4 regions of the Halioglobus sp. HI00S01 genome follow, and region 2 is predicted to be linked to each of the others. Evidence: predicted binding sites of a transcription regulator. Region 2 holds the regulator's gene; each other region holds the start of a gene.

Region 1 (5,214 bases), on a different contig from region 2:
CATCGATAGCGTCCTCCTGCGCCACAGCAATGCCGCAACCAAAAACGCTAGCAGCAGTGGCAATAGCCAGAAACCGTCTGATAACTCCAGTGAAATTACCCATTCTTGCGCCCTCCGAAGTAGCTTAGCTTTCCTGTCGCTTTCTGAAAGACGAATAGCCTAATTTCATCCTCTATAGCGTCGCGGAAGCCGGATGTATTCAGGTAGCTGTATTTTGCAATCTCCAGCTCTGCGTCCTCCATGGTGTCAAATGGACCGTAGCACTGGAAAAACAAATATGCGGCCGACTTTTCGCTATGGATACCGTACCCAAAACTCCCTTCATCTACGCTGCTTAGCCACAAAACAAATCCTGCCTGTGCTTGCCAATCAGCTACGCTCCAGCCTGGCTCTTGCGGGTGCAGTTCCTTCAGCCGCGCGACGAATTCACTGTGCCGCCTGGCGCCGAAGGCCTGCAGCGCACATTGATAAAACGTTTTAGAGTCGCGCCTCGCCTCTCGCCGGCGCTCTGTCCTAACCTTTGTCGCCCGCTGCCTCGCGGCGGTGTCAGCCTTGGGATTTCTATTCGCAGACGGTGCGATGACCCAATATTCTTTAACACCTAGCTGCTGCACCAAGTTGTGAGCTGTATCTGCGTTTCTCAACGATCGGGGTTTCTTTTGATCGTTGCACAAGACTGCTACTTTAGATTGGGATGCTCCCTGTATGACCCCGCTGACGATATAGTCAGCAGTGCTAATCAGTGTTAGCGTGACCGATGACAGCAGACCTCTCTCAACCAGAGTTTGGAATCGCGACCTACCGACAAGAGCAGCATCGGGCGGCACAGCTTCATGGTAGGCCGTCAATGTACTTCCCCTCTCCTAAGTCGATATATCCCAACGGCATCTTCAGCAACATCGTTTCATATGTCCTGACAAGATCGAAGTCGCCGATATCTCTATGAGCCGGATGGACTATTTTGACGTCTTTTGCAGCATTCTTTTCTATCGATTGCCACCACGGCGTACCAAATGACGTAGCCAATAGGCAGGCGTGCTCGACAGTAGGTGCATATACCCTGGCAACCTCTTCGTAGCACCCGTTCATATGGAGGAGCTTGCATGCCTTAACCCTCCGCTCCATGCGGAGGGCGTCGACCTCTGCCCTTCCCCGCTGCTTCCGGGTGGTCGGTACATGTGTTGCGCTGATCAATTGATACTGCTCATGCATCGGATCGTCTGCGTCGAGATCTCTCAAAAGCTCATGATTTAAAAACAGGAAGACGTACGGATAGTCGTCGTCCACATCGCCATCCTCGCCAGATTTCCCCGCTTTTCTCGAAAACAGTCTCATTTTTAGATTTGGCCTTAGATCACACAGAGTTGGCAAGCGGTTTTCTTTAAATCTACGGTTTTTAAATGGTTTTTAGGCGTTGACTGGCGCACTATTGAGACTCTACGCGCTGATGGAGTCCTGAGAGGCATATGCACATGTTTTTATTGGAGAGTTGACGGTTGTACGATAAAGCTACGCCCGAGCAGCGCGGGATCATAGAAGCTCCGGTCAACACACACATCAAGGTGGCGGCCGTCGCCGGCGCCGGTAAGTCGTGGACGCTGGGTTGGCGCCTACACTACCTCCGGGAGAACGGCGTTGATATGCGCGCCACTATGGTGATGATGTTCAATAAAAGCGCGCAGGTGGACTTCACGCAAAGGATGCTTCAGCAGTTTGGGTGCAGTGACGAGCTTCCGCAAATACGGACATACAATTCGCTGGGGAATAGGCTTTGTACGCTTTTGTCCAATAACGGGCTCATGGCGAAAAAGCGCCTCATAGACAGCGACGGTTGGGCGTACAAGATCGCGCGGGACGTTCTGCTAGAAGTCGTTCCTAACCCAAAGAGCTCCCCGTGTAACCCGTATCGCAAAACAGTGCCTGAGGACTTCCTCGCGTTCTGCGACCTGGTTAAGTCTGGCACCAGCCATCCTGAAGATGCGTTTCGTAATTCGTCATGGAATAAGGACTTCTTGCCATTTATCGCGGGATACGATGCATTGGCTCAGTATTGCGAGCGTGAAAAGCTTCGCTTCTTTTCCGATCAGATATATGAGCCGGTCATGGTTCTCAGGGCCTCCAAGAAAGCTCGTGATCTGGTCATGAATCGGCTGTCTCACCTTATGGTAGACGAGTACCAGGATATCAACGCAATTAGCCAGGAGCTGATCCAGTATCTGGCAGGTGATCGAGCCTTTGTCACAGTGGTAGGGGACGACGATCAGACGATCTACGGCTTCCGGGGTTCTTCCCCGGAGTATTTGATTTCGGGATTCGATCAGCGCTTTAGGAACGCGGAAACGTTCACTCTCACCAGAACCTTCCGTTACGGACATGCTGTATCTCTGGCAGCCAACAATGTGATTCATAACAACCACAATCGCGTTCCCAAAATGTGTATATCAGGTCCAGGCACGCCATCTTCAAAAATAGAGCTTTGGGTTGATGACATTTCTGATGAAAACGTACCGGCTGATGAAAAGAAGCTAATCAGCATGGTGGATGATCACGTATCAAATGGCGGCTCATATAGTGACATCGCAATTCTAGCGCGCGTTTTTTCAGTGACTTGCGCTACGGAACTGCTCCTGCTCCAAAGAAATATTCCATTTAGAATCGATGGATCGCTTGGCGTATTGGTGTTGCCAGAGATCCGCTCGTTGATCGCGGTGTTATACATCGTGACCGGACGTATATGGACACTGCCGGATGATGTGAAGGTGAAAATGCTGGAAGCTTTCCTGTCGCTGCCGCATCCCGGCATTGCGCAGATCATGGTCGAAGACATCGCCCAGCGCGGGGCCAGTGAGCGAGAGAATGGGTTTCGAGGCGGTATCAGGAATGTTAGCCAACAGGTACCGGACTTTGCCGCGGATCGGCTTGCCGTGAAGCTTAAGATGTTCGAGATGCTGCACGCTGCCAAAGAGCGCGACGTGAGCAAGATATTCAGAAGCTTTCTTCACCACACCGACTGCTTTAACCAAATAGAAAAGATGGCCGCTCGGTCAAACGATGCAAAAGAGAGCATTGCCGTCATTGAATCGTTCGTATCGTTTTGTAAGCGGCAGGGCGCTACCGCTGACTTCGTTCTTGATTTTTACGAAGAAAGAGTCTCTGAGGAGCCGCCTGACGAGAGCGAGGATTGCATTACGATCACGTCAATTCATCGCAGCAAGGGGCTCGAGTGGCCAATTGTAGTGATGCCGGCGCTTTCCGAAGGTCTGTTTCCATACGTGAAGGACGGGTCTGTCGTCGATCTGGAGAGCGAACGTCGACTGTTTTATGTTGCGATGACGCGTGTACAAGAGCGGCTGATCATGATTGGGCCTCAAGACCGCGATCTTGCAAAGTGCATCCAGCGCTATATCCCGAGGCCGATAAACTTCATTTCCGGTGATCGAAGCTACGCGAGCCAGTTTCTGTACGAAGCGAATCTTAAGCTGGCGATGGAATGCGCTACGGCTGTTGGGGGTGACCGCGACCGTCTTAATGCAATACCGCCAGTTGAGGCGCCGGAGCTCACGAATAAATATTTCGCCGAAATCAATTCCGGACTGATGTTGAAGCGAAAAGGAGATTAGCGAATGTCTGACTATGAAAGCGATGAGCGCCAGGCTCGCAGGGATACGCACTGGGACGACCCTTTTCGTAGGCGGGTGCGGGGAACATTGCTGGGCCGGTACCTGGACCATGGCGACACGCTGGCACTTTGGGCATTGATATCAATTCCCTTTGCATTTTTGTTTGGTCTAGCCTTTGTTCTTGGCGGACACCTCGATAGCGGGTTCCGCCCGTATTTTTTGTTGGCGTCAGCGGCGTCGGTGATTTGCCATCTGGCGTTTAGCGGCAAATCTACAATGGCCATCATGGCGCTGGTGCCGTTTGCCATTCTTTGTGGCGCCGTCTTCCTCGTGTAACGGTGTTTTTGTCGCGAAAGGTTAAAAATCGACGACTTGCGACTATGGGGTCGACGTAAATTGGCAATAATTTAGAGTAAGATTATCTCGAGTTTATATTAACGAACCGGTGGTTGATCCATGAAGGCTTCAGGCTCAGGTGGCAGAGAGGGTAAATTGGAAATATTCGTTGCCGAAGACACACAAAACGGGAGTTATCCCCAGGCCTTCTGCTGTTTAAAAAAAGCGAAGGCTGAGGTTGCCAGACAGCTGGCGCTTCTGCGGAGCGGTTTTGACCACATGGAGTTCGATGACTTAGACGAAGGGCCAGATGCTTTAGATCCTCGCTGGAAGGACTCGGGCGGAGGCGCGTTCCTCGCGACAGTCAATTATTTTGATCACATAGAAGGAAGTCATGCGCGATGGACAGCTCGCATTCGCACCCACTTCCTTGAGGAGTTGTAGCTTATGCCGCATCAATTTAGCTCGACGTGGCCTGGGGGATTACAAATATTACTGGTGCTCCTGATTTCTTTTGCCATCGTTAGTCGTTTAAACGTCGGCGATTGGTTCTTTGTTGCATGGTCTGTTCTGGCTGTTGGCTGTATGTGCGCTTGCATCATGATTGAGTCCGCACTCCGCAAGGCCGCCAACCGGCGCAATTTGACCAGGGCGCTGCGTGCTCCGGAATGTCGGTGCTCGGGCAGCCGGGGAGGTTGATATGTTTTTGCGGGCGCTAGCCTTATTTTTCCAACCCGCCGCACGTGTCTTCGACGTAAGAGGGCGCTCTACAAGGCGCGAGGCCTGGATTTATTTACTGGCGTGGACGCCCGCATGCCTGCTAGCTCTTGACCTTTTTGTAGAATTTGCCAGAAGCGCCTACGGCGTGTATGGGCGGGGTGGCATCACCATTGTTTTCTGGGCGGGAATTCACCTTGCCCCCGGCATCGCCCTCTTCGTGAGACGTCTTCACGATATTGGAAGGTCTGGAGGTTGGCTCTTGCTGTCCTTGATCCCAGGGTTTGGCCTGTTCTTGATCGCCCCCCTCCTTGTCATTCCCAGTGCGTCTCTCGAGAATGAATACGGTCCTTCGGGTAAAGATAATGAGGGCCGCATGGGCAATGGTGGGGATGGTTTTGGACTCATCCAGGCCGAGCGCTGACAGCGTCCAGCGTAATGTCACGCCTGTGCAATTTGCGATTTATTGATTATGGGACGTAAGGCTAAGCGCTTACATCTGGGCGAAATCATGCAAGGGCTGTTTGCGCACCCAACGCCC
Region 2 (5,214 bases):
CGCTCGCGGCGCGGTGCAATTGTCGCACCAGCATTCCGAGGGCCAGGTGAGCCATCGCGCCCAGGGTCACCAGTAGGATCAGGGCCAAAAGCTGCCCCTCCAATCCCAGGCTGAGCGCGAGGCTGTCGAAAAGCGATCCAAGGCTCGTCACTGGCCACCTCTTCTAGCGCAAAAAGCACGATTTTTAGACAATTTTTTCATGTGGGAACCGCGTGTTTAGTCTCGAAAGATTATATAAATCAGCGGCACAGATTAAGTCATCTCTTGAAGTCCAGCGCAACTGCTTGATCTCTTTTGAAAAGAATTTCCGTCGCCGTAAAAGCTATTTCCATCCCTGTTTTTATAGCGTTATCACATAATGGACAGCCCACGCCAGCGTGATATGTTGGTCTGCGGCACACGAAAAAAGGGGAGGAAAATCTCCATGAAAATGCTAAGCCCCGTTGTCGGTGGCTGGTACAAGGATCTGCAAACCAATGCCTTATTCGAGGTGGTGGACTGGGATCCCAGTAACCTCACCATCGAAACCCAATATCTGGATGGCGAAGTGTCTGAATACGACCTCGATGCCTGGCGCGAAATGCTGCTGGAACGCGCGGAAGCCCCGGAAGACTGGCGCTCTGCCTTTGAGCTGGATGACGAAGACCTGCTGGACCCCGACCTGCCCATGCAACCGGAAGACTGGAATAGTCCACTGAACTCCATCGAGCCCGAAGCCATGTATGGCGTGGAGGATTTTTAGGCGTTGTTATCCGCTGCCCATGCTGTATATAATCACAGCACCTGTATAAATACACAGATGGGGCACACATGGACAAGCTCACCAAGCGGCAGCAACAGGTGCTGGATATTATCCGTGCACATATCGATGACACAGGCTTCCCGCCCACCCGGGCCGACATAGCCCGCGAACTGGGATTCAAATCAGCCAATGCCGCAGAGGAGCACCTCAAGGCACTGGCCCGCAAAGGCGCGATTGAAATTATCCCCGGCGCCTCACGGGGCATTAAATTGCCCGATACCCAAGGTATTCCCATCGTCGGTCGGGTGGCCGCCGGTAACCCGGTGCTCGCCGAGGAGAATATCGAGGAATACTGCGACCTCCCGCCCCAATTTTTCAAACCCGCAGCTGACTATTTCCTGCGCGTCACTGGCGACTCGATGATCGATATCGGTATCTTCGACGGCGACCTGCTGGCCGTTCACAGCACGCCCGTGGCCAATAATGGCGACATTATTGTGGCCCGCATCGAAGACGAGGTCACCGTTAAGCGACTGCAACAGGGGCGCGATAAGAACCTGCTGGAACTCCTGCCGGAGAACCCTGATTTCGAGCCCATCAAGGTCGATTTGCGCGAGCAATCGTTTGCGATTGAAGGCCTGAGTGTAGGTGTGCTGCGCCGCGGCAATTAGGCAGCGGACGTTTTTAAAAGCGGTAGGGGCTTTGACAGGCCCCTCAGGGGGCTGCAGATAGCCGGTGGCGCAACGCCCCGGCGGGATGTCGAATAACGCCTGTCAGTGCAGGACGCGCGGTGCCTCTGGCTCAGCGTAAGCTTCGGCATCCGCCTCAGCTTCATTCTGTTCCATGATATTGGCCGCGGCCTGAATTCCGGCCTGAATCATGGCCTTGGCCACTTCCAGTCCGTTTTCCATCAGGTACATGCGCGATTCGTCGGAGAACTGTATGGTCACCAGCGGCGCGGAATCATCGTCAGCACGTTGCAGAACGATTTCACCGTCGCCCAGGTCGACAATCTCCAGTAAGGATGCAGACACTCAATAAACCTCTGTTGTTGCGAACACTGCCACTTCATCATAACAGCAGCCATGGGTGCCCGATAGGGCTTATTCGGGAATAGTTGTGAACGGGTGCGCAGTTGCGGGCAGTGTGCGGCGACAGCAGCAAGAGCCGCAATAGACGCCTGAGCGCCCTGCTCCGGCCCCGGAACTAGTACTCGTCGAGGGAGTCGCCCATGCGGTCGAACAGCTGCTGTAGCAGGTTTGCCCAGGTCTCGGCCTGCTCCGGGTCGGCACCGGCGGCTGCCACCGCCAGGTTATGCATCGACGATGACTGCGGTGCATCACTCTCTGCCGATAACATGGCGCCAATCCAGCCCTCCCGCTCCAGGCGCTGGAACTCTCGAATCTCACCGGGCATGGCCTTGCCTGCGACTATCTCCGGTAATTCGGCAAGACATTGCGGCGGCGTCTCCGGCAATCCACCGGGCCGGGTGATTTCCACAAGAAACCAGCCGTAGGCATTTGTCAGGTGATTGCGCACCCCGGGCCAATAGGCACTGGCCAGGGTTTTGGCCGCCACGCTCTGGGTGTCGAGGTCACGGCGCCAGGCGCCAATCAGGATGCGGGCCAGGTACAACGCATGGTTGGCCTGGCCGCGAGCGGAACTCACTTTTTCTTCGCCCGACTCTTGCTCTGCTCAACGTCCCACTTACCGCCGCGGTAGTAGGCCTTCCAGCCGCTAGCCTTGCCGTCCTTCTCGGTCATGACATACTGCTCCTTGGTCTTACGGCTGTAACGCACCTGGGCACGATTGCCGTCGTCATCCTCAGTCGGCGCAGAGAATATGAACGTGTACTTGGGATCGATGGCTTCCTTGTGCGGCAGCAGCTCGTCAACAAACGGCGCACGGGTTTCCCGGTTGCGCGGGAACCCGCTGGCGGCGAGGAACATACCAGCGGCGCCATCGCGCAGCACGTAGTGATCGTCGACCTTATCGCATGCCAGCTCCGGCATCGGCACCGGATCCATTTTGGGCGGTGCGGGCTCGCCGTTGCGGAGCAGCTTGCGGGTATTCTTGCACTCCTCATTGGTACAGCCGAAGTACTTGCCGAAACGGCCGTTCTTGAGCTGCATTTCACTACCGCACTTATCGCACTCGAGGGTCGGCCCCTCGTACCCCTTGATCTTGAACTTGCCGTGCTCGACCTCGAAGCCGTCGCAATCGGGGTTGTTGCCACAGACATGCAGCTTGCGATCTTCGTCGATCAGGTAACTGTCCATGGCCGAGTTGCATTTGGTACAGCGATGGCGTTCCAACAGCTGGCGAGATTCGGCCTCGTCATCTGCATCCTCGCGGATGGCCTCATCCCCCGAGGTCAGATTAATGGTGTTCTTGCAGCGCTCTTTCGGCGGCAGCGCGTATCCGGAGCACCCCAGGAACACCCCCGTACTGGCAGTGCGAATTTGCATCGGACGCCCGCATTTATCGCAGGCGATATCGGTCATGGTGGGCTCATTGGGCTGCATGCCCACGGGCTCCGGTTCATTGGCCGTTTCGAGCAGGTCGCTGAACTCGGCATAGAAGGCGTCCAGCAGATCTCGCCAGTCGCGCTTGCCATCAGCTACGTCATCCAACCGCTCTTCCATATTGGCGGTAAAGCCGTAGTCGAGCAGGTCAGTAAAACTGCGCTGTAGTCGCTGGGTGACGATATCGCCCATCTTCTCAGCATAAAAGCGTTTGTTTTCCAGGCGCACATAGCCGCGATCCTGGATGGTGGAGATAATCGACGCGTAAGTTGATGGCCGGCCGATGCCGCGCTTTTCAAGCTCGCGCACCAGGCTGGCCTCACCATATCGCGGGGTGGGCTTGGTGAAGTGCTGGGCAGGATCGAGTTTCTTGAGTGACAGCGCGTCACCCTCTTTCAGATCGGGCAGTACCGTGTCGTCGCCTTTGCGCGCAGCAGGCGCCTGCACTCGGGTGTAGCCATCAAACCGGATTATGCGTCCCTTGGCGGTGAGCTCGTACTCGCCTGCAGCCGCGGTCACGGTGGTTGACGTGTATTCCGCTGCCGGCATCTGACAGGCCACAAACTGACGCCAGATGAGTTCATAGAGTCGCTCTGCGTCGCGCTCCATGCCCTTCAGCGAGGTTTGCGACACATTGACATCTGACGGACGAATGGCCTCGTGCGCTTCCTGTGCACCCTCTTTGGATGAGTACAGATTGGCGCTCTCCGGCAGGTAACGCGGCGGGAAGTTGTTGCCGATGTAATCGCGACAGGCGGCCACCGCCTCGGCACTCAGATTCGTGGAGTCGGTTCGCATATAGGTGATGTAACCGGCCTCGTAGAGGCGCTGAGCCATCATCATGGTCTTCTTCACGCTAAAGCCCAGCCGGGTGGAAGCGGCTTGCTGCAGCGTCGAGGTGATATAGGGCGCAGGCGGTTTGGAGCGCGTGGGTTTGTCCTCGCGCTTACTGACGGCGTAAGGCAGGGTTTCCAGCTCTGCGGTGGCGGCCAGTGTGGTCGCCTCATCGCCGGGGCGGAAATTCTCTCCCTTGTGACGCTTAACCTGAAAACGCACTTCCGAGGCATCCTTGGAGGCCAGGTCGGCGTGCACTTCCCAGTATTCCTCGGGAATAAAGGCGTGGATTTCGCGCTCGCGCTCGACGATCAGACGGACCGCGACCGATTGCACCCGACCGGCAGACAGGCCCCGCGCAACCTTCGCCCACAGCAATGGCGAGACCATGTAGCCCACCACGCGATCAAGGAAACGACGCGCCTGCTGGGCGTTCACCCGGTTCTGGTCGAGTACCGCCGGCTCTTCAAAGGCCTCGGTAATCGCCTTCTTGGTGATTTCGTTAAATACCACGCGCTGGTAGCGACTATCGTCACCGCCTATGGCCTCGCGCAGGTGCCAGGCAATGGCTTCTCCCTCGCGATCAAGGTCGGTCGCGAGATAGATAGCGTCGGAGTCTTCGGCGAGCTTTTTCAGCTCGTTGACCACCTTTTCTTTACCGGGGAGGACCTGGTAGTTGGCGTCCCAACCATTTTCGGGGTCGATACCCATGCGGCGAATCAATTGCTCGCGCGCTTTCTTCTTCTTGTGGGCGGCCTTCTCTTCCGGCCCCATCTTGCGGGTAATCGCCGCCTGAGCAGCCCGCTCCTTGGGATCTACCTTGGCGGTGGCACTGCCGGCGGTGGGCAGATCACGAATATGCCCCACGCTGGATTTAACCACGTAGTCCTTGCCCAGGTACTTGTTGATTGTCTTCGCCTTGGCGGGCGACTCGACGATTACGAGTGATTTTCCCATCTCATCCTGCTGACATTGGGTGCCGGGTGCGGCAGCAAAAAGGGGCATATATAAGGCCACCGCCGGGACGGGTCAAGAAAAATCGTGTTTCGCCCCCGAGACGGGTCAGGCCGAGAGTGCCTCTGACCAGGCCTCCAGGGCCGTGACAATTTGCTC
Region 3 (5,214 bases), on a different contig from region 2:
TTCTGGATGTCATGGTGCACTAGTTCGCTATGTAATATCTTCATACTTCCTACTCGATGAATCAGTGTTCTTGCGCAGTATTTGCGTCTCAAAGTGACGGTCAGACGTTATCATTTGCCGCAACTCAATATCGCCAGACTCACTCACAAAAGCTCTACTTCTTTCAAGGCGTCAAACAAGCGCTGCTTATCTGCAGCGGTGACATATCTGGCCGTGATTATCGCCTCAAACTCGGTGAAAGGAACCTGATCAAACGAACCATGCCGCGTCAGATAGTCAGAAATCCGCGACACAATCTCGTCACCAAGTCGGAGTAACTCCGGCCGAATTACGTCATTAAGGTCCACAGGCTCTTTGGGGACTGGCTCGGAGAGCAGGTCTGCGCGATATCTGAACTGAATCGCCTTGGCGATACCGATCTGCACCCGGAAGAAGCTCTCTATGGACTGTGGATTCAGTCCTCTCTCAAAAGCTGCACGTTTGGATTGCTCAATCACCACCTCTTCTCGCTGCACATTTTCAATAGGCAGATAATTCACCGCCTTGAACAAGGCGACGTCTTCCATATAGTGAAGACGCTCATTAATCGACTCGAACAGGTTACGCGGGAGCTCATCGGCACTTGCATGCAGTGGCAGCAACAGTGAAAAGACAATAATAGATAGGAGCTTCATATCAAATTACGTACTCCACACAGCCAACAGGGGCGCCATCGACGGATGCGGCACTCGACACCAGTGCTACAGCGTGTCGCCATTGCTGGTCACCACTCGCTTTGTACCCGTGAATTCCTCATAGAGAGCCTTGTGAGCTGCAGCCGAAAAGGTATCTGTTCGATCCGAGTACTGGGAGATCCACTCGATGAGCATGTCGAGATTCTCGTCCTGCGCTTCTTTGGACGGATACTTGTGTGGCTCCCAGGGGCGGCTACGGGCATTCTCTACACAGTCATTCACCGGGAGGTTCATATAAATCATTTCACTGGCCTCCGGCACCGCCATCTCCAGCAAATCTGAATAACAGCCCTCAATCACCCACCCAGGGTTCGCACCGATAAAATCGACGATCTTGTCCTGCGACGCCGCCAGCGGCATCCGCTCTGGCGGAATTGTGGGCAGCCAAGCCAATGTATCCAGATCAAGGTGTGCAAGACCGTGGTCTTTACTGAGCCTGCCGGCCAGGGTTGATTTACCTGAGCCTGAATTTCCGAAAATAAGGATTCTTTGCACTAACCTCGCTCCTTTGTGTCGCCTCGCCTGAGGCATAACCAGCGATCAACGACAGCGTCGCGCTGATACTCACGCACCGGACAACTCCCCAAGTGCGGCCATCGCTGGGACGGCGTCTCCGGCCGGTATAAAGATATGGTCATGGTAGTACCCGGCAACCACATTGGCACTCAGACCGTGCTCGGCCAACTTGCTCGAAAATGCGGCGGTAAGACCTACTGCCTCAAGGCTGGAATGCACACGCAAACTGATATGGCGAAACACCGCGTCGTAATCAAGTTTGGCACGCTCTGCGCTGGCCCTGGGAACAACCAGGGTCAGTCCCTCTGACTCATGCATTGCCGCGATGGGCTGTAACGCTGCATGATCACCGTAGTGAGCGTTCTCAAACGTGCAAAACACATACTCCTCGTCCGACAGTTCGGGGGACATTGCCGCAATCAGTTTTGCCAGATGGGTTTCGCCAGACATGTTTTTTCTCCTGCTCACTACCCTACTCCGAACTATCCGCATAGCCATCGCGGCGGATAAAACCGTCGGGGTCGACAGCTCGAAAATGAAAACACCGGCTCCAACCCTTGCCAATGCCTAACGATAAAACTCCACATAAAACTTCACCGGCCCCAGTGGTTTTATATGGTGCCGAATCATGGGCTCGACGGCATCACACTTAGAGACTATACAATGCGATCATCGTTGTGCACCTTCAGGGCTCCACGACAGTGCGCCATGAATCCTTTGAATCGATGAACCGTCAAGATTGACGAACCCCCCAATACTGTATAAATATACAGTATATGTCAATCTACGCTGAACTCCACTGCCTGTCCTGTTACAGCTTCCTGCGCGGCGCCTCGCACCCCCACGAGCTGGTGGCCCGGGCGGCGCAGTTGGGCTATGCGGCGATTGCTATTACCGATGAATGCTCGCTCGCGGGAATAGTGAAGGCTCACGTCGCCGCCAAGGAAGCGGGCATTCAACTGATTGTGGGCAGTGAGTTCCGGCTTGAGGAGGGCTTCCGGGTTGTAGCACTGGCACCCAGCCGAGCGGCATATGCAGAGCTTTCCGGGCTCATCAGCACAGCCCGTCGGCGCAGTCCCAAGGGCGAATACCAGGCGTCGATGCGGGATGTGATTTTTCACCTCAAGCGCTGCTTGTTGATCTGGCTACCAGAGGGTAACACCACCGAGAACCAGGCCTGGGGCAAGCAACTGGCCCGCTTGTGCCGGGATAGAGTGTGGCTGGGAGTCAGCCACCTGCTGGGTAATAACGAAGCAGTCAGGCAGCAGGCCTTACTGGATTTGGCTCTGGCACTGAAGATACCACCGGTGGCCTGTGGCGATGTGCGCATGCACGAGGCGGCGCGCAAGCCACTGCACGATGTGTTCACCGCCCTGCACCACAACACCAGTATTGCCCAGTTGGGCATGCGCCGGTTGGGCAACAGCCAGCAACACCTGCGCTCAGCGAATAAAATCACCCCCCTCTACCACCCCCAACTACTACTGGAAACACTGGAGATCGCCCGTCGCTGTCAGTTCAGCCTGGAAGAGCTGCGCTACGAGTATCCCGAAGAGGTGGTGCCGGAAGATCACAGCGCCAACAGCTATCTGCGCGCGCTCGTAGCTGAGGGCAGCGAGCAGCGCTGGCCCGGCGGCGTACCCGCAGCCGTAGCCGAGCGCATCGACAAGGAACTGGCACTCATTGAAGAGCTGTCTTACGAGTATTACTTTCTCACCGTCTACGACATTGTTCGCTTTGCCCGCGACAGGGGCATTTTGTGCCAGGGCCGGGGCTCAGCCGCCAATTCGGTGGTGTGCTACTGCCTTGGCATTACCGAGATCTCGCCGGAGCAGATATCGCTGCTGTTTGAGCGTTTTATTTCCAAAGAGCGGGATGAGCCCCCGGATATCGATGTGGACTTCGAACACGAGCGCCGCGAGGAAGTCATTCAGTACATTTACAACAAGTACACTCGCAAGCGCGCCGCCCTGGCGGCCACCCTGATCACCTACCGGGCCCGCAGCGCCGTACGCGATGTAGGCAAGGCGCTGGGGCTGGACCCGGCTTTCGTCGATGACCTGGCGCGCTCTATGGCCTGGTGGGATCGCACCGGCGATCTCAAGCAGCGCTTTGAGGAGCAGGGCGTGGCGGAGCACAGCCGCCAGGCAGAGTTGTTTTACTCCCTGGTGCAGCAGATTCTCGGCTTCCCGCGCCACCTGTCCCAGCACTTGGGCGGCTTTGTAATTACCCGCAGCCCGATTTCCACACTGGTGCCGGTGGAGAATGCCAGCATGGTCGATCGCACCGTTATCCAATGGGACAAACAAGATATCGAAGCCCTGGGCCTGCTCAAGGTGGATGTGCTAGCCCTGGGTATGCTCTCTGCCATTCGCAAAAGCCTGCAAATGGTGCATCGCTACAACCCGGCCATTGGCCAGGTCAGCGATATTCCCAAGGAAGACAAGGCCACGTACCAGATGCTGCAGCAGGCCGACACTATCGGCGTTTTCCAGATCGAATCCCGCGCCCAGATGTCCATGTTGCCGCGGCTCAAACCATCCTGTTTCTACGACCTGGTAATAGAAATTGCGATTGTGCGGCCGGGCCCGATCCAGGGTGACATGGTACATCCCTACCTGCGCCGCAAGCAGGGACTGGAACCGGTAACCTATCCCTCCGAGGCGATCAAGGAGGTACTGAAGAGCACCCTGGGCGTGCCGATTTTCCAGGAGCAGGTCATTAAGCTGGCCATGGTGGCGGCGGGCTTCTCCGGCGGCGAGGCAGACCAGCTGCGCCGGGCCATTGCCAACTGGGGGCGCGACAGCCGCCTGGGTGAATTCGAGCAAAAACTCACCCGGGGCATGATTGAGCGCGGCTACGATGCAGACTTCGCCCGCCGCCTGTTCAATCAGATCAAGGGTTTTGCCGGCTACGGCTTTCCCGAATCGCACTCGGCCAGCTTTGCGCTATTGGCCTATGTCTCGGCGTGGCTCAAGCGCCACCACCCGGCGGCATTTTTTGCCGGCCTGCTGAACAGCCAACCGATGGGATTTTACTCCGCCTCACAATTGGTGCAGGACGCCCGCCGTCACGGTGTACTCGTGCTGGCTATCGACGTGAACCAGAGCCTGTGGGACCACGAACTCCTCGACGAGCCCAGGCGCCCGGTGCGGCTGGGCCTGCGATTGGTGAAAGGCCTGAGCCGCGAGGGAGCCCAGCGCCTGGTGGAGGCCCGTCAGCAGGCGCCTTTCAGGCAGGTGAGCGATCTGCGCCGCCGGGCACAACTACATAAGCGCGATATGGAGGCACTGGCCGACGCCGACGCCCTGCAGTCATTGAGCGGCCACCGCCATCAGAGCCAGTGGCAGATTATGGCGCTGGAGGAATCGCGGCCGCTGCTGCACGACGAGGCGTTTCAGAGTGCCCGCTACTTCAACGACGATGTGCAGCTGCCGGCACCGGCGGTAGCCGAAGAAGTGTTATCGGATTACCGGGCTACCGGGCTCACCCTGCGCGCCCACCCCATGAGCCTGCTGCGCGAACGGCCGCCCTTTAATCGCTGCAAGCGCCATGTCGATCTGGCCGCAGTGGGCAATAAACGGTTTGTGCGTATTGCCGGGCTCGTCACCTGTCGGCAACGGCCGGGCAGCGCCTCGGGCGTGTTGTTTCTCACACTGGAAGATGAAACCGGCAACAGTAATATTGTGGTGTGGCAGCGGACTCAGGAGAACTTCCGCCAGGCGCTGATGTCAGGGCAGTTACTGTTAGTCACCGGCATCGTAGAAACCGTGGACAACGTCATCCACGTGATTGCCGGGAAGCTCGAGGATTACACGCACGCGCTGGACAAGCTACGGCTCAAATCCCGCAACTTCCACTAGGGCTGGATTAATCCCAGCCCTCTACGCCGGCCATGTCAGGCAACTGGTGAGCAATACCCTTGTGACAATCGATACAGGTTTTCTCGCCACTGGCCAGTGCC
Region 4 (5,214 bases), on a different contig from region 2:
GGGGCGCGTATGGAGGCCGCCAAAACGCTGGAGGAACGCTATGACCTCATCGTGGTGGGCGCCGGCATCTCTGGACTGGCGGCTGCGCTCTACTATCGGCAGCGCTTTGGCGACAAGGCGCGAATTCTGGTGTTGGACAACAATGACGATTTTGGCGGCCATGCCCGGCGCAACGAGTTTCATCAGGGTGGGCCTGTGCGCCTGGCGCTGGGTGGCACCCAGAATATGGAGCACTGGAGTTACAGCGAGGTTGCCCGCGGCATGATCGAAAGCCTGGGCATCGACATGCAGGCACTGCTGCGCGAACGCACTTTCGCCTACGGCGACCATCCTCAGAATGGCGATGCGGCCTGGTTTGATGAGGCGACGTTCGGCGAAAACAAACTTGTTACCAACTACACCCTAGAGGGCTGGGCGCTGGGAGATTCACTGGACTGCATCGACGAATTGCCGCTCGGTGATGAAGCCAGGGCCGATTTGCGCCGCCTTTACACGGAGCGCACCAACGTTTTGCCGGACCTGGATGACGAGGCTCGCTACGCATTCCTGCAGGGCATCAGTTACCCGGAGTTTCTGCAGAAGCATTGCGGCATTAGCCCGGAGGTGACGCGTATTTTCGACACGACCATGCACAGCTCCTGGGGGGTGGAACTGCGGGCCCTTTCTGCGGCGGAAGCTATGGACACCGGTGCGCCTGGCAGGAATATGGTTGGCTGGGACTTCAACCGCGAAGCATTTCAATACCCGGTGGCCATGTTTCCTGACGGCAACGCCAGTATTGCCCGCCTGATGGTACAGCGGCTGATTCCAGAGGTGAGCCCGCAGGCAACCGCAGAGAATGTCGCCATGGCCAGGTTTGACTATGCGAAGTTGGATCGCGCTGAAACGCCTGTGCGGTTGCGCCTGAATGCCATGGTCACCAATGTGCAGAATCAGGATGATGGCGTGGCCGTGACCTACGTTAAGCGCGGTGAAGCATTGCGCGTCCAGGCCAGGCACTGTGTGATGGCGACGTACCACAGCATGATTCCATATCTGGTCCCGGCGCTTTCGGAAGCCCAGCAAGAAGCGCTTAAGTATCAGGTGAAAATTCCCATGCTGATGACCAATGTGTTGATTCGCTCAAGTAAACCGCTGGAAAAACTCGGTATTGAGGGCGCGCGCTGCCCCGGGCGTATGCATGGCGATATGTATGTGTGGCGCGGTATCGATACCGGCGGCTATACCCAGGGCGCCGCTGAGGATGAGCCGGTGGTATTGGGCTTCTCGGGTACACTGTCGCCGCCTGATGACGCCTACGATCTCAAGGCACAATTACGAGGCTCCCGGCAGCGCATGCTGGAGTTGGAATTTGCCGATTACGAGCGAGAGGTGCGCACGGTACTCGATGGCCTGCTAGGGCCAGCGGGCTTTGATGTGACCGAGGATATTCTGGCGATTACCGTTAATCGCTGGCCCCATGGCTATGCCTACGAGTACATGGATTTGTGGGATGACGACTTTGCACCCGGGCAGGCGCCCCACGAAATTGCGCGTCAGCCCTTTGGCAATATCACCATTGCCAATACCGATGCCGGTGCTGAGGCCTATACCCATACAGCCATCGACCAGGCCTACCGGGCCGTGGGTGAGCTGCCGGCCTGAACAATGATGTCGTTATGATGCGTCGGCCAGCGCGGGGATGGCCCGGCGCAGCCGCACGTACATAAACAGGTAGATGGCGAAGGCAATCAGTGATGCGATGGCACACATGATGAACACGCTGCCATAGCCCATATTGGCGGCGAGAATTGACGCGGCCATGTTCGGGCCAATGATCTGCCCCAGGCCCTGGGCACCAGGCATCAGCGCAGCGAACTTGCCGGTGTGATCGACATTGGCGATGGTGGCCGACTGGTACACATCGACAAATATCCAGCAGAAATTAAAGGCAAACATGCTCACCATCACGTTGATGTTGTTGATGCCGTTGGCGAGCATGGCCACGATAATGGCCTGTGCAACCAGGGTGACCAATAGCGGCCTCGCCAGACCGAAGCGGTTGCTGATCAGGGTGGCACAGGCACAGCCAATGACCGAGAACACCGAGGTGTAGACCAACATCTGGCCCACCCAGTCGGGGTCGGCTTCGGAGGCAACGCTGGCCAGTTCGATATACGTCCAGTAGGCGCCGATATTGAGATAGGTGAAGAGTACCGCCGCCAGCACCAGCCAGGGCACCGAGCGGGGAATTTCAATGGCGTTGTGTAGTGGCTGGCCATCGTCGTCGATATAGGTCTCCAGTTGCAGGCGTTTTTCCACCGGGCGTGGTGGCAGCCAGGGCAACAGCAGCAGGCCGACCACATAAGTGCCGATGAAAAACAGGTAGATCTGGTTCATCGTCAGCTGCGGCAGTAGCCATAACTCGCCGCCCTGGGAAAAGGCGAAGGCGAACAACAGCAGGTTGAATGCGCGCGCGGGTTTGGCGGTGCCTGCCAGCGTGGCCACCGCAATGGCGGTGAATGCCCCGCTGCCGGCCCCGGCAATGGCGCGCAGCCACAGGGTCTCCTCATAGCTGGTCATCACCGTGCACAATGCATTGCCGGCAATCACCACCACGGCGGCACCGAGCACCAGCAGCCGGCGATTGACCCGGGCCACCAGCGGTGCCATGAGCACCGCGCCGAGGGAAAAGCCGCCCAGATCGGCGCCGGCAATCCTGCCGACCTGTACTTCGGTGAAGCCGAGTAACTCCACCCAGGCGGTGCTGATCACCGGAATTCCTACCATGACCGTGTAGCCTGCCAGCGCCATGTAAATGGCCACGGCGATGGAGCGCCAGTCGTCGAAAATGGTGCGCGCGTGGGCCGTTGAGCCAGTGTCAGCCACGTACGTTATCCCCTTTGTTGTTATGGTGTTTGGTGACGAGTCTAGAGTCGCGTTGGGCGAACGTCTAGTGGGCGTATAGGACAGGAGCTCTATGCTATGCCCGGGCTGCGTTCATGTTCTGTCCCGGGGCTATACTGTACAGAGGCTCCCGGTGCTGCCGGGCGAATATACGCGAGAGTGAGGTGAGGCAATGACCCACGGCACACTGCTCGAAGAAGAACTTCACACCCGGGTGGTGGCAACCTTTCCCGACACCGATGCCGCGCGAGCGGCTCGCACCGCGCTTGGTCGGCAGTTCAACCTCGACCACGCCCGTATGAGCGTGCTCACACCCGACCAGGCCTGCCTGATCACCCAGGGCAGCAAGTTTGATCACGGCCCCAGCGGGCGGGTGCTGCAGCGGCGTCAGCTCAAGTTTACGCTGCTGGCGTTTGGCCTGATGTTGGTGGGTATGCTGGTGCTGCACGTACTGGAGATCAATGGCGTACTGACCGAGGGCCAGGTGAATATCGGGCTGGGGGTGTTGATTACCGCAGTGATCATTCTCACAGTGCACGGGCTGTTGTCGTGGCAGCATGTGCGCATGCTGGGCAGGGCCCAGCCGGGGAAGGAGGGGGCAATACTCTTGATCGACCTGCATGATATCAGCGAATCCTATGAGCTCTGCGAGGCCCTGAAAGCCCCGGGGGTGACGGTATTCACTTCATCCATTGCCGGTGACACCTGAGCCGCGTTTACCTACCTGCCTGAAATGGCTACATGTGATTTCCCCCGGCCGAAATTAGTGGCCTGAGGGGGTTGCAATTCAATTTCAAAGCACTGAGTATATATACAGTAGTTTTGCTGTGTGACGTTATGTGGGTAACGACGCTGATGGCAGAGTCCGAAAGTAAGTTGTTTTGTTGAGTACGTGGGATGTCATGAAAAAAGTGGTTAAAAAGAGTAAAGGGAGCACAACAATGGATGCAAATAAGGAAAAAGCACTCGATGCAGCGCTGGCCCAGATTGAGCGCCAGTTTGGTAAGGGTACCGTTATGCGCATGGGCGAGCAGGAGCGAGAGGCTATTCCCGCTATCTCCACCGGCTCACTGGGCCTGGATGTCGCGCTCGGCATCGGCGGCCTGCCCAAGGGCCGTATCTGTGAGATTTATGGCCCGGAATCTTCCGGTAAAACCACACTCACCCTGCAGGTGATCGCCGAGGCCCAGAAGGCCGGCGGCACCGCGGCGTTTATCGACGCCGAGCACGCGCTGGATCCGGTGTACGCCGAGAAACTGGGCGTGCAAATGGACGACCTGATCATGTCCCAGCCGGATACCGGTGAGCAGGCCCTGGAAGTGGCCGAGATGCTGGTACGCTCCGGTGCAGTGGATGTACTCGTCGTTGACTCGGTGGCGGCGCTGACGCCCAAGGCTGAAATTGAAGGTGAGATGGGTGATTCCCACGTGGGCCTGCAGGCGCGGCTGCTGAGCCAGGCCATGCGCAAGCTCACCGCCAGTATCAAGCAGACCAACTGCCTGGTGATCTTTATTAACCAGATTCGCATGAAGATCGGTGTGATGTTCGGCTCCCCCGAAACCACCACCGGTGGTAACGCCCTGAAGTTCTACTCTTCTGTACGTCTGGACATCCGCCGCATTGGCGCAGTGAAAGACGGCGACGAGGTGGTCGGTAACGAAACCCGGGTGAAGGTGGTGAAAAACAAGGTATCGCCGCCCTTCAAGCAGGCCGAGTTCCAGATCATGTACGGCAAGGGTATTTACCACATGGGTGAAGTCATCGACTGGGGTGTAAAGCTCAACCTGGTGGATAAATCAGGCGCCTGGTACTCCTACAAAGGCGACAAGATTGGTCAGGGTAAGGCCAATGCTTCCAAGTTCCTGGAAGACAACCCCGCGGTGGCGAACGAGATTGAGTCCGCTATCCGCGCCCAAACCCTGAACACAGGTAAGCCCGAAGCGGCAGAACAGGAGACTGCCGAGGAGGGTACAGAGCAGGAGTAATCTCGCTCACCTGATCTGCTGATTGTTCCCACAAGGCGCCGGGGCTCCACGAATCCCACTCTCGGCCCCGGCGCCTTTTTTATCCCCCCCTCTCTCCAAAAAATAGTTCGCTGTGCCAGTCGTGACGCTATCCGATGGCAGTGCATTGAATGGCATATCTACTGGCGGGCTGGTTCTTTTTTGAAAGTTTATTGTGAATATTGGTGAATATTGGCTATTCATCAGACAAATCAGTGGGTTACGTGCAGCCTTGAGGGATAGATTTAGTCTCTGGGATGGGCTATGGTTGTCGCAGTCGCAGTAGGGACAACTAATCCGGTTTCTCCGTGTTGCCGTAATTAGC

Evidence for each region. The regulator LexA, encoded in region 2, represses DNA repair genes until DNA is damaged. The targets are predictions, from matches to a motif close to ACTGTNTNTANANACAGT.
Region 1: A3709_RS12195 (ATP-dependent helicase) is a predicted target of LexA. The motif match lies at 1,313-1,330, and genes of this name have one in related genera.
Region 3: A3709_RS13655 (error-prone DNA polymerase) is a predicted target of LexA. The motif match lies at 2,007-2,024, and genes of this name have one in related genera.
Region 4: recA (recombinase RecA) is a predicted target of LexA. The motif match lies at 3,687-3,704, and genes of this name have one in related genera.

What each region holds. Positions count from the first base shown of each region.
Region 1 covers NZ_LWEE01000062.1:355,078-360,291, forward strand. The annotation lists gene A3709_RS12180 (hypothetical protein) at 1-103, opposite strand, end outside; gene A3709_RS12185 (hypothetical protein) at 96-848, opposite strand; gene A3709_RS12190 (hypothetical protein) at 832-1,287, opposite strand; gene A3709_RS12195 (ATP-dependent helicase) at 1,497-3,620, shown strand; gene A3709_RS12200 (hypothetical protein) at 3,624-3,956, shown strand; gene A3709_RS12205 (hypothetical protein) at 4,077-4,400, shown strand; gene A3709_RS25035 (DUF805 domain-containing protein) at 4,657-5,097, shown strand; gene A3709_RS12215 (hypothetical protein) at 5,185-5,214, shown strand, end outside.
Region 2 covers NZ_LWEE01000010.1:126,732-131,945, reverse strand. The annotation lists gene A3709_RS02615 (mechanosensitive ion channel family protein) at 1-151, opposite strand, end outside; gene A3709_RS02610 (DUF6763 family protein) at 425-742, shown strand; gene lexA (transcriptional repressor LexA) at 811-1,413, shown strand; gene A3709_RS02600 (hypothetical protein) at 1,516-1,776, opposite strand; gene A3709_RS02595 (DUF6586 family protein) at 1,949-2,410, opposite strand; gene topA (type I DNA topoisomerase) at 2,407-5,058, opposite strand; gene A3709_RS02585 (hypothetical protein) at 5,164-5,214, opposite strand, start outside.
Region 3 covers NZ_LWEE01000110.1:176,199-181,412, forward strand. The annotation lists gene A3709_RS13635 (DUF6482 family protein) at 1-44, opposite strand, end outside; gene A3709_RS13640 (chorismate mutase) at 144-674, opposite strand; gene A3709_RS13645 (AAA family ATPase) at 741-1,229, opposite strand; gene A3709_RS13650 (ACT domain-containing protein) at 1,299-1,700, opposite strand; gene A3709_RS13655 (error-prone DNA polymerase) at 2,027-5,113, shown strand; gene A3709_RS13660 (NapC/NirT family cytochrome c) at 5,121-5,214, opposite strand, start outside.
Region 4 covers NZ_LWEE01000001.1:252,399-257,612, reverse strand. The annotation lists gene A3709_RS01145 (NAD(P)/FAD-dependent oxidoreductase) at 1-1,644, shown strand, start outside; gene A3709_RS01140 (MFS transporter) at 1,657-2,868, opposite strand; gene A3709_RS01135 (hypothetical protein) at 3,059-3,595, shown strand; gene recA (recombinase RecA) at 3,828-4,871, shown strand.